DNA from 4 places in the Ruminococcus sp. 1001713B170207_170306_F1 genome. Region 2 is predicted to be linked to each of the others. Evidence: riboswitches for the same ligand, from Rfam matches in the RefSeq annotation. Region 2 holds a riboswitch; each other region holds the start of a gene.
What was found. Region 2 has a riboswitch for cobalamin ahead of I4V84_RS08995 (class I SAM-dependent methyltransferase). Riboswitches for the same ligand answer to the same signal wherever they lie in the genome.

Region 1: it holds a riboswitch for cobalamin, as region 2 does, so the genes downstream of both, I4V84_RS16555 (hypothetical protein) here and I4V84_RS08995 (class I SAM-dependent methyltransferase) in region 2, are expected to answer to the same signal.
Region 3: it holds a riboswitch for cobalamin, as region 2 does, so the genes downstream of both, I4V84_RS07150 (sirohydrochlorin cobaltochelatase) here and I4V84_RS08995 (class I SAM-dependent methyltransferase) in region 2, are expected to answer to the same signal.
Region 4: it holds a riboswitch for cobalamin, as region 2 does, so the genes downstream of both, I4V84_RS08060 (cysteine-rich small domain-containing protein) here and I4V84_RS08995 (class I SAM-dependent methyltransferase) in region 2, are expected to answer to the same signal.

Annotation. Positions count from the first base shown of each region.
Region 1 covers NZ_JADPEX010000031.1:26,197-29,329, reverse strand. The annotation lists gene I4V84_RS16555 (hypothetical protein) at 1-1,618, opposite strand, end outside; cobalamin riboswitch at 1,816-1,989, opposite strand; gene I4V84_RS16550 (VanW family protein) at 2,093-3,133, opposite strand, start outside.
Region 2 covers NZ_JADPEX010000012.1:37,673-40,805, forward strand. The annotation lists gene I4V84_RS08990 (lactonase family protein) at 1-958, shown strand, start outside; cobalamin riboswitch at 1,021-1,219, shown strand; gene I4V84_RS08995 (class I SAM-dependent methyltransferase) at 1,363-2,088, shown strand; gene nikB (nickel ABC transporter permease) at 2,093-3,040, shown strand; gene nikC (nickel transporter permease) at 3,030-3,133, shown strand, end outside.
Region 3 covers NZ_JADPEX010000008.1:82,906-86,038, forward strand. The annotation lists gene I4V84_RS07140 (heavy metal translocating P-type ATPase) at 1-596, opposite strand, end outside; gene I4V84_RS07145 (metal-sensing transcriptional repressor) at 696-1,079, opposite strand; partial or broken gene I4V84_RS20400 (DUF6783 domain-containing protein) at 1,241-1,351, opposite strand; partial or broken gene I4V84_RS20405 (DUF6783 domain-containing protein) at 1,328-1,429, shown strand; cobalamin riboswitch at 1,501-1,677, shown strand; gene I4V84_RS07150 (sirohydrochlorin cobaltochelatase) at 1,881-3,133, shown strand, end outside.
Region 4 covers NZ_JADPEX010000010.1:28,668-31,800, reverse strand. The annotation lists gene I4V84_RS08070 (BMC domain-containing protein) at 1-279, opposite strand, end outside; gene I4V84_RS08065 (phosphatase) at 559-1,272, shown strand; gene I4V84_RS08060 (cysteine-rich small domain-containing protein) at 1,396-1,704, opposite strand; cobalamin riboswitch at 2,165-2,353, opposite strand; gene I4V84_RS08055 (GDSL-type esterase/lipase family protein) at 2,445-3,133, opposite strand, start outside.

The sequences.
Region 1 (3,133 bases), on a different contig from region 2:
CCAGGGCTTCAACAGGAATCTCATATGTATATTTGCCATTTGCGTCTGCCACATATGGAACCCAGGTGGAGGAATCTGCTGCGGCAGCTTCTTCTTTTGTTCCCAGACATAGATAGTCGTAACCAGTTCCGCTTAAAGTAAGAACAGCTGTCATTTTTCCGTTTTTGGAAGTAAGGACACAGTCAATTACACGGAACATAGATGAACTGGAGTTTACTGTAATATTATAAATTCCGCTTGCACAGCTGCCTGGAGCAGGGGTTGCTGTTGGCTCTGGGGTGGTGGCTGCTTCCGGAGTTGTGCTTGGCACTGGAGTTTCAGTTGGTGCAGGAGTCTCAACCGGTGCTTCGGTAGGCTCTGGGGAAACAGTTGGTTCCGGTGTTGGAGCAGCCTCTCCATATCCTGGAACCGCCGGTACGGTAATCGTCAATATACCCTTTGCGTACCAGTTCTGGCTCTTCTTGGAATGAGGAACGACTGCTATTGTCTGAGCTTCCTTGCTTGCAGTAACTTCAAAGGTGTAGGTATAGCCTCCTGCACTGTTCTCTACTCCTTTGATGGAATTTGCTTCTTTATCAGAGTCACTGGCACTGCCAAGATAGATCATGTCATAATTCTGTTTTGCGGTAGAAAGTGTGACAATATATTTATCCTCCGAAACCTTTACAGTGGAACCGGTGATTACGAACATTGCAAATTCATCACCGTTTTCTTTTACAAGCTTGATTCCGGCATCTGTAATCTCATTCTGGGCTGGTGCCTGGGTTGGAGCTGCAGTTGGCAGTGGAGTGGCAGTTGGCTCAGGGGCTGCAGTTGGCTCTGGAGTAGCTGTTGGTTCCGGGGCTTTCATTCCTGGAACGTTCAGTTTCAAAGCCATATTTGTGTACCATTTCTGATTTTTTACAGAAAATGGTACGATGCTGAAAGTCTGGACCTGTTCACTGGCAGGAACCTCAAAAATGAAAGTATAACCATCTTCATTTTCTGTACCAACGATTGCTGCTGCATTTTTTGCTTCGTCAGGATCTTCTTTAGAACCAAGATAAAGCTTCTCATAGTTCTTTCCGTCAGTATTGAGGGTTATCTTAATTTTATCACCATTTAATTCAGCAGAAGAGCTTTTGATTTTAAGCATTTTATATGCACTGTTATCTTCCTTGTCAATGGTCATGTTGGAACCATCTGGGTTCAGATCCTCTGGCTTTGTTTCTGGTTTATCTGTCTCTTCGGTTTTGCCCTCTTCTGTTGTTTCTGGTGCAGCTGTAGGCTGTGGAGCTTCTGCTTCCTCATTTTTGCTTTCTTCAGCAGGTGATGCAGTAACCTCAGGAGTGGTCTCAGAGGCAGGTGTTTCTGTAGCAGCAGGTGTCTCTTTCACAGCAGAGGCATCCACTGCTGCCGGAGTTACTGTAGTGTCAGTGTTTTCTTCCTCAGCTGTTGCGTTCTCCTGCACAGGAGTCTCAGCAGCAACAGCAGTCTTCTCCGCCTCTGTTTCTGGAGTTGGTGTAACAGAAACCTGTACGTTTGCATCCTCATTTTCTGCCTGTGTAAGTACAGCAGGAGTGACCGTCATCGCGACGGAAAGGAACAGTGCAAGAAAGCGTTTTGAATTTCTTTTCATTTCTTTTTCCTCGATTCTTCCTATTATTTTATAATTTGAATAAATCCCAATTGCTTCTGGAGCCTGTTTGTACAATGGGCAATCCTGACAGGATTATTTCAAAAAAATGCCTGCTTCCTCTGAGAAAACAGGCACTAAAAATTCAATATATTGTATTATCAAATATATTAATGAGAATGAAGTACTTTCTTCGGAAGCTTTCATTAAACGAATTCAGCAGGTTTCCTGACTTACAGATCAACACAGAATCCATCCTTCTCAGCAATATACCAATGGTTTCACTGGATTCTACTCCCTGGTTACAGTGACCGGATCGTTCAGGACTTTCACCTGATTCCCTCTTAGAGCGTGTTGAAAAAATATTCCCACAATCTGCACGCTGTAGCAGACAGATATGTCTGGCACTGAAAACGGATTTATTCAATTCACCTCATTATAGCAGACCGTTATGTCGAAATCAATAGATTTATAGGGTTATTGCTTGTATTTACTGTACCCGACTTCATCTGTGCGGAGAAGTGTTCCATTCTCATCGTAGACACTGCGGTAGGTTTTACAGGTGTTTGGATCGGAATGCTCTGTAGTAATCTCTACCGTATTATTGTCAGTTTGGGTTCCGTAAATGGATACCGTTACGGCTTCCTCTTTTTCATCGTAAGAGGCTTCAATTTTAATTGGATAAGCAGTATTATTCTGAAAACGGAAATCCTGACCTCCCCACACCACTGCTGCGTCCAGACCATCCTCAACATAATCAATTCGGGCAGCGTGATTATGACGCTCAACAATGGTCAGATCAGACTGCAGGCATGCCATAAACAACGTAGTGGAAATCTGGCAGATTCCGCCTCCGATATCCTGGGCATGTTCGCCTCCTACAATTACAGTTGCTTCCCTGTACCCTCGTTCCTCAGTACGTGGACCTAAAGTATCGTTGTAGGAAAAAATCTGTCCTGGCTGAAGTTCCACTCCATCACAGGCTTCCACGGCAAGCTTCAAATTGGCAACACGGTTTTCGGTACCGCCGCCATATGTAGTATAAGTACCAAGAAGATTCAGATAAGGAAGGGCTTCTATCTCTTCTGTAGAAACTTCGGGCACGGTTATTTCAAGGGAGATGGTAATCTTTGCCCCTTCTTTTGCTTTTTCCAGCTTCTTTGCAGCTGACTTCACATCAAATGAAATTCCGGTAACTGCCGGAATAATTTCATTATTTTCCCCCAGAGAAGCATCTGTGGCATCTGTATGTACTTTTTCATAATAGGATTCCAGATCCAGTTCCTCTGGCGGTGTCTTCATAGTAGGACATTCGATAACAGCTTCATAATCTTCTATGGAAATTGCTTTTAGAATCGCTTCTTTCAGTGCATCCATATCCGGACCGATTCCGGTTTTTCCCTTAGTGATAACCAGCTCTGTATCTGTAAGTTCACAGGAAGTCTGTATAGTGGTGGATCCCTTTGAAATTCCAGCATCCTCCAGAAGCTTGTCCAGTTCGTCTTTATTTCTGGCTTC
Region 2 (3,133 bases):
TTATACCGCGGTATCCAAGAATGGAAAATACCTTTATTCTATCGAGGATGAGGGCGTTGCGGTATTCAAGCGTGATCATAATGGCGATTTGGCACGTATCAACAGCGTGGATATTGATGGCATGAGAGGTTGTTTCCTTGCTACAGACGTAGATGGCAAATATCTTTACGTAGCAGGTTATCACGATGGAAAGGTAACCGTTGTACACACTCATAAGGATGGACGTCTTGGAAGTGTTATGGACGGTGTTTTCCACACTGGTCTTGGAAGTGTTGCAGAGCGTAACTTCCGTCCTCACGTAAACTGTGTACGTCCTACTCCGGATAATAAATATCTCTGCGCAGTAGATAATGGAATTGACCAGATCAAGGTTTACCGGATCAATAAGCGCACAGATAAGCTGGAGCTTGTTGATATTGTCCGCTGCCCGAGAGAGAGCGGACCGCGTATTATCCGTTTCAGCGCAGATGGACGTTATGCATATGTTCTGTTTGAGCTGAGCAATGAGATTAAAGTGTACAGCTACAATGGAGAGGGTGATACTCCGGAGTTTGAGCTGCTTCAAAGTGTTTCCACCCTTGCGAAGAAGGAAGACGGAAGCGTATCTCATAATGCCGCATCAGGTCTTGCTCTTGCACCGGATGGCAAGCATCTATTCTGCACTACAGCAGGTGAGAATACAGTAGGTATGTTTGAGGTAGATGGTGAGACTGGTCTTCTGGATCGTAAATTTGTTCTTCCTGTAAGTGGTGATTATCCGAAAGACCTTGTTATTTTCCCGGATAATCAGCACATTGCCGTTGCCAACCACTCCAGCAACAGCATTACAACCTTCAAGGTTGACTACGAGAAGAACATCATTATGATGAAGGGCAAACCACGTAAGATCGAGACCCCGAACTGTATCAATATCTGGCCGGTACCGGATGGAGAGGATATTGAGGATATAGAGGCCTGATAAATTCTGATTGACAAACAGGAAATGCTGTATTATACTTTTTTGATGTTGTGTTGAGAATTGAATAAAACGACCATTTTGGTGCCTGGTGGAAATTAAAATAAATTCTAGCAGGTCAAACGGGAAACAGGTGAAAATCCTGTGCTATGCCGTAGCTGTAACAGTTGAGTAAGCTTTCGAAACCACTGAATTTTTATCGGGAAGGGAAAGCATTATGATGACACTGGAGCCAGAATACCGGCCAGAATGAAGAACTTTTGCTGCGGGGCACGGTATAGGTTGGTTTTATATAACAGGATTATTATGTCATTAAGCCGCTGCGTTAGCAGCGGCTTTTTCACGCTTTTATTACATGAATTCCCTGATTTGGCAGAAGTTTATGCTATTGGAAAGGATAAACACAAATGGCAGAATTGTTAAAGAATATTCAGTCATATTGGGATATGAGAGCTGGAGGATTTTCAGATGCCAGTATGGAAGAAAGAAAAACAGAACCTGGAGAGAGATGGGAAAATATTTTCAAAAATTCTCTTAAAACGGGATGCCATGTATTAGATGATGGGTGTGGCGCTGGCTTTTTTACCACTTTGCTTGCTTCGATGGGATTTCAGGTGATTGCGGTAGATTATAGCACAAAAATGCTGGAAGAAGTCAGAAGAAATCTGGAGACAGAAGGACTTAAAGCAGAACTTCATCAGATGGATGTGCAAAGCTTAGAATTTGCTGATAATTCCTTCGACGCAGTGGTATCAAGAAACGTATTCTGGAACCTGGAGCATGCAGATAAAGCTTATGAGGAAGCGTACAGGGTTCTAAAAAAAGATGGAATTCTAATTCTGGAAGATGGAAATTATTATCGCCGTTTTTTTAGTGATAAGTATCAGAAAGCCTATGATGAGTTTCAGCGGGGACATGAAAAAGAAGAACAAGGGTGCCATGCGCGACATAATAAAGAAAATGTAGATTTTTCCATTATGGATGAAATTGCAAAGAAATTGCCAATGAGTCAGGTAGATCGACCTGCCTGGGATTTTAATAAACTTGTAGAAACAGGATTTCATAAAATACAGGTGGAAATAGCTGGCAGCCCTTTACCGATGAGTTTTTGTATTGTAGCACAGAAAGGCTGAAAAAGTGAAAAGAGAGATTATAAAACGACTGATTTCACTTGTGATTATTTTGTTTGGGCTGTCTCTGATGACCTTTGGACTTACATATATTTTGCCGTCAAATCCAGCTGAACAGCTGGCAGAATCTATGGGTGCAGGTCATGACCGGGAGGTAATCGCAAAGATTGAAGAAAAATACGGATTAGACAAATCTTTTGGAGAGCAGTATGTGAACTGGCTGAAGGGTGCGTTACATGGCGATTTCGGAATGTCGGTAAAATATGCACAGCCCGTTTCCCAGGTATTAGGAAGAAAACTCCCCAATACGGTTAAACTGGCAGTTGCATCGTTTATTCTGATGATATTAATTTCTTTTCCGTTAGGAATTTTATCAGCAGTATATAAGGATAAAAAGGCTGATTATATTATTCGGTTTATGTCTTTTATTGGAATTTCACTGCCTAGCTTCTGGGTTGGTATGATGATGATCTATTTTTTTGCAGTTAAGATGCACTGGCTGCCTGTGGGGGGATCAGATTCTTTTAAAAGTCTGATCATGCCGTCTGTAACACTTTCGTTAAGCATGAGTGCGTACTACATAAGACGGATCAGGGCGGTAATGGTCGAGCAGATGAATGAGGAATATATAAATGGCTGTCAAGCAAGGGGAATTGGAAGGTTTCGTACAATTTTCTTTCATGTGCTGCCAAATTCCCTGCTTACTGTAGTGACAATGCTCGGCATGTCATTTGGAGGATTACTTGGTGGAACAATGATCGTTGAAACGGTCTTTAGCTGGAATGGAATCGGCAGCGCAGCAGTGGCTGCGATTTCCGGCAGAGATTACCAGCTGATCCAGGGATATGTTATGTGGATGGGATGTATTTATGTACTGGTGAATCTTTTGGTAGATATATCTTACCAGTGGCTTGATCCAAGAATTAGAAGAGGAGCCCTGCAACATGAAGAGTAAGAAAAAATTATGGATTCGTTTTGTGATTATAATGGCATTTGCAGTGCTTTTCTTATTATTTGCATTGTTCGCGGGAAAATTTGCACCTTATGA
Region 3 (3,133 bases), on a different contig from region 2:
ATGTAGTGCATGACAAGTTCGGAATTGCCGTCAACCTGGGCTCTGGTCATGGCGAACAGGGCGTAGACACTCCATACAAAGGAGGCCATGGAGCCGAGAGCTACTAGGGTATCCATGTTCGGAGAGCGGTGCCACAGACTCCTGAAGCCACTGATGAAAAATTTCTGATTGATGACCATGACGATTCCTGCAAGAAGCAGCTGTACAAGTCCCATGGCGATATGGTTGCCATCAAACCAGGCTGGCAGCGGCCATCCCCACATCATGTGTCCCATGGAAAAGTACATCAGCACCAGAAGAAAACCTACTGAGGCAATAAGCCGTTTCCTGAGGAGTGGCGTTTCGTGATCTTCCAAGGCTTTCTCAGCATCGGAAACGGATTCCGTCTGACCGGAAGCACCCTTCAGGCTGCAGCCGTATCCGGCTTCTTCTACAGCTGAGACAATGGCAGAGGCTGAGGCAGTTCCTTCCACTCCCATGGAATTGGTAAGCAGGCTTACGGAGCAGGAAGTAACTCCCGGAACCTTGTTTACCGCTTTTTCCACACGGGCGCTGCAGGCTGCACAGCTCATGCCGGTGACGTTGTATTGTTCCATAATAAATTCCTCCTTCGAATACAGTGTTTCGATACCAACGGACTGCTCTGCGCATTCGTACCTCCGCAGGCAGGTACACATTCGGAATGCGCTGGTATCTCACTTCATTAGCTTCTGCAAAGTTGCAACCAGCTCATCAATGGTTTCGTCTTTACCATCACGGATATCTCTTGCCACACAGGTTCGGATATGATTGGCGAGAAGTTCCTTATTAAATGCATTCACAGCGGCATTTACAGCTGCTGACTGAATAAGAATATCGTTGCAGTAAGCGTCATTCTCCAGCATTCCTATAATCCCCCTTATCTGGCCTTCAATACGTTTCAGACGGTTTACCAGCTTCCTGCGCTCTGCTTCGGAACGATCGGTGTGCTTGGTACAACAGCAGGAACAGACCTTCTTGGTAGGTTCCTGGCTGGAAAGAGTTGCAGGATCGGCTGCGGTGTGGCTGCAGCAGGATTCGGATTTATAATCAGCTGTCATAGGCGGACTCCTTTCCTTATATACCCCTTAGGGGTATGTATTTGATGAAACCAATATATACCCTGGCGGGGTATTTGTCAATAAGTAATTCACAGAAAACCTGAGAATTGCGGCGCGAAACCATGCGAAAGCATGATTCCTGTGTATCGCGAAGCGTGTTGCTATGAACGGAGTGAATAGTAATCTGTTTGAAAAATTATTCCCGCAATCTGCACGCCCCACTTTGCGGTATATTTTGCCCGAATTCAGTTGCCGTAGCCCGCTACGGCGCCCTCATCAGGACAAAATCTCCCACAAATTGTGACGCACATCTTGCAGAAAGCCTTTTTCAAACATACTTTAGTTCATAAAAAATACATAAAAAGTTCATAAAAAATATATAATAATATGGTACATATTAAATATCCGAGTCGAATATGTATAATGGTTATAGCGCGAAGGTTGCATCATGAACATGATGCGCAAAAGAGAATCCGGTGAGAGTCCGGAACGATGCCGTCACTGTGTAAGGGAACTGCTTCAGAGCCCACTGGGAAACCGGGAAGGGGGAGCAGTGTTGACCGAAGTCAGGAGAACTGCCTTGGCGTGGAATCTTAGGTCTGCGGTACACAGAACCTGTATTCTCATAACGATACATGAATATTTCCTGAATGTTTTTTGGAAGAAAAGTGTGTATATGAGAATGTGTGCAGTCGCAGAAAATGCGGCTGTTTTTATGCAATGGGAGATTGGTGATAGATTTCCCATGGGATTCTTTATACGTGATTCTATCCGGAAATACAAAAAAAAGAGGAAAAAGAAATGAAAAGAAAATCTTTATTAGCAATCCTTCTTGCAGCTTCTATGGCAGCAAGCATGACAGCAGCAACAGCAACTGTTGCATTTGCAGAGACAGAGGAAGCAGCAGAGGAGACAACAGACGATGCTGAGACAGCTGATGATGCTGAGGCAGCTGACGATGCTGAAGCAGCTGATGATGCTGAGACAACAGACGATGCAGAAGCAGCTGATGACACTGCAGATGCAGATAAGGAAGCGGCTGATAAAGTAGCAGCACTTATCGATGCTATTTATGTTCAGGAGAGAACAGATGATACAGATGAGCAGTGCAAGGAAGCTAAAGAAGCATGGGATGCCCTTACAGATGCTCAGAAAGAGCTTGTAGAGGGAGAAGAGGCAAGTCCAGAGTATTTCGGACGTGACACAGGTGATGCTTCCAAGGATGATCCGCGTAATCAGGACGAGATCGGTGAGAATGAGCTTCTTGTAGTAAGCTTTGGTACTTCCTTTAACGACAGCCGTGCAGAGGATATCAAAGGAATCGAGGATGCTCTTGCAGAAGCATTCCCGGATTGGTCTGTAAGAAGAGCATTTACCGCTCAGATCATTATCAACCATGTACAGGCAAGAGATGATGAGAAGATTGATAACATGCAGCAGGCACTTGACCGTGCAGTAGCAAACGGTGTTAAGAATCTTGTAGTTCAGCCTACACATCTTATGCATGGTGCTGAGTACGATGAGATGGTAGAAGCTATTGATGCTTACAAAGATAAATTTGAATCTGTAGCAATCGCTGAACCAATGCTTGGTGAGGTTGGCGATGACGCTACCGTTATCAACGATGACAAAGCTGCTGTTGCTCAGGCAATCACAGATGAAGCTGTAAAAGAAGCTGGATATGACAGCATGGAAGCAGCTGCAGAAGATGGAACCGCATTTGTATTCATGGGACATGGTACTTCCCATACAGCAAACGTTACATATGATCAGATGCAGACCCAGATGGAGAAACTTGAATTCACAAACGCATTCATCGGTACTGTAGAAGGTGAGCCAGAGGATACAGCTTGTGATGAAGTTATCAATAAAGTAAAAGATGCCGGATTCAAGAAAGTAATCCTTCGTCCGCTTATGGTTGTTGCTGGTGACCATGCAAACAATGATATGGCTGGTGATGATGATGACTCCTGGAAGAGCATGTTCGAGGCTTCTGGAGATTTCGATGAGATTGACTGCCAGATCGAAGGTCTTGGAAGAATTGACGCTGTTGA
Region 4 (3,133 bases), on a different contig from region 2:
GATGATCAGGCTTCCGCTGAAACGATCAACAAACCCCAGTTCAACGCCAGATGATTTCATCGCAATATCTGCCATAATGATAGCAGTTTCTGCCGGACTTACAGTCATGATCCCAATGGCCGCTCTTGAGTAATCCAGAGATGGATCAAGACCCAGCTTGGTGTAAAGAATCTTATCCGGATTGGCAATGATATGTGCCAGGGAAATCTGCTTGCCTGGCACAAGCTCCTGTACGATTCTCTGTTTCATTTCCGGAGACATATTATCTGTGTATCCCATTTTCTCCTCCTGAATAAAGAGTTTTTATAATCTGATTTGATTATACCTTTCTGATTTCCAAGTGTCAACAAAAAGCAACATTTCCTGGCATGTTATATGTGGTTTTTCTTGTAGTACAATGTTGTTTTTATTTGTTTTCTCTGTTTTTTCTTATTTATGATTGACATGTTTTTTTCCCTCTGGCATACTAAAGTTAACTGTAAATGGCTTTTCAAAACACTTTTATAGTGAAATTACCAGCTGCATATATTCACGTAATCTTGACTAGGAGATGATTTTATGTATCTTTCTGATATACACACACATTCCATTGCCAGCGGACACGGCACAACCTGCACCATCAGCGACATGGCAAAGGCTGCTTCTCAAAAAGGGCTGAAGCTTCTTGGAATCACAGACCACGGACCAGCCACTCTGGCTGCCGGAACTTCTTCTTATTTCCGAAGCCTGATCTATTCGCCCAGGAAGCGTTTCGATGTGGAATTATTATATGGAATTGAACTGAACATTCTGGATACCGATGGAAAAACAGATCTGCCACAGGAGCTTCTTGATAAGCTGGACTACGCAATCGCCAGCATGCATTATCAGAATTTCCGGCCAAAGACCAGGGAAGAAAATACTGCTGCTTTTCTGAACGTAATGAAGAATCCGGTTATAAAGATCCTGGGACACATTGATAATCCCCAGTATGACATAGATTACGACGCAGTTGTAAAGGCTGCCGGTGAAAACGGTGTTCTCCTTGAGATCAACGAAGCTTCCCTGGCACCTTACGGATATCGGGGCGATACCCATGCCAACTGCGCGCAGATCCTGTCCTGCTGCCGGAAGTATCTGGTTCCAATCGTGCTTTCCAGTGACAGTCATGGAACAGAGCATATTGGAGACTTCACTTATGCCGCTGATTTCGTTCATAATGCTATGTTTCCAGAGGGTCTGATTCTCAACAACCAGATTCCGAAATTAAAGATGCTGTTAAGCATACGATAAAAAGGATCCAGCTTGCAGAATTCCAATGGAATTTTGCGTTGCGCAAAAACTCTCCGAGAAATATAAATACGTAAGCTTAACTTCGTATATATTCCGGAGAGTTTTTTATACTTATTTCTTTGATTACTCATTTTCATTTTTATGATCTGCTTCTCTTACTTTCTGCATCATCGCAGCAAGTTCCTGATATTTTCCTGTCACATAACCGTAGTTTTTCTTCTTATGAGGTAGCTGACAATTCGTACAATCTTTAAATCCCTTCTCATTATATTTGAAATTTCCGCCGCATTTTTCTCCAAGGGCATAAAGCGGGCAATAGCAGAACAGACAGTTAAAGTTCTCTGGATCAGCTCCTTTATGGCATGGAAAATACTCACATTTCTTATGGCTGAAATAAGCGTATTCTTTGTCTTCCCAATATTTTTTCTCCATATTTCTCTCCTTATCTCATACAACTCAAAACAAAATATTCTTTATATTCTATTTCGTAATGCACAAAAATCAAATGATAAAAATGACTCCCGCTTACAGGAATAGAATATTGCCAGAGCGTGTTTAAAAAAGGCTTTCTGTAAGATGTGCGTCACACCCTGCAGGAGATTACGAGAATAATTCTACAAACAGGCTCAGGAAAAGTGTAAAAAAAATACCGCATATGCGGCTTCTGAATCATCATTATTTAAGAGGGAGCGATGCTACTCCGGGGTAGAATATGATCCGTTCATATATACGCGGAGGGAACGGTTTCATCCGAAGTAGTATCGCCTGCCATTTAATCTGTATAATTCTTCTGAACAGGCGATCATTCCATAAAAAATGTCCACTCACAAAAGCGGACAACATCTCAGGGCTGCGGATTCCCCAAAACTGGTTGTTACACTTTCATCGGAAGTTTAACCTCGCCATACCAAGCAGGTTTCCTGGCTCCAGAATCATCACTTCCTCTCTCCTTCTCATGCGTAAGCACAATGGACTATGAGATTCGCTCCTCTGTTACAGTGACCGGATCGCTCAGGTTTCTCACCTGATTCCCTCTTTCTGCCAGCTTATAGCTGTCAGCACTTAATATGTTCACTATGGAATTATACTGACATCATATTACCACCGGTCACTGTCTTTGTCAACCATTTGAAAGGATTTTTTGTTATTTTTTTATCAACCTGATGGTGCTGTCACGGCGTGAACAGCAGCGTCAGCTTCTCCAGAATCTTCTCCATCAGGATTTTCGCTGTTTTTTCATGAGATCTGTGCCCAGGGTGCTGCCTTGATCCAAATTCTCCTTCCTGTGTATCCGGAAGCTTCACAAATTCCACGCGCTCATCCCCTGTTTTTCTTTTATAATTCCCCACTGCTTTCTCAAGCGTAGGCAAAATCTCAGCTCCAAGCATTCCATAACACCACAGAATATAGCTTTCTGGATTACATACGCGCAGTTTTCTCAAAAAGTCTTCCACAGCCTTTCCAACTCTGTCCATATTCTTCGTGCCGCTGCTGTCGTTTGTCCCCAGATTCACTACGATCACATCAGGCTGAAACTTCTGGAAATCCCATTTTTCCATAGCACCCAGTTGTTTGTTTCTTTCTCCATTTAAAAGACCGCACACCTGCTCATAATATAGCGGGATTGCCTGCTGCTCATTGCCTTCCCAGGAACAGAAAACGCCCCAGCCGCTCTGACTGATGCAATTGTACACCGCGCCCAGTTCTTTTGCTGCCATATATGCATAATTATCCACGGCATTGAAGCAAAAGGAATTCCATGTCATTTCTTCTCCTGCACCGCTGCCGCCCTCACCAGAGGTAATGCTGTCCCCTATTACCTCCAATCTGAGCTTTGGTGTTTCAAGAGGTAAAAACTCAC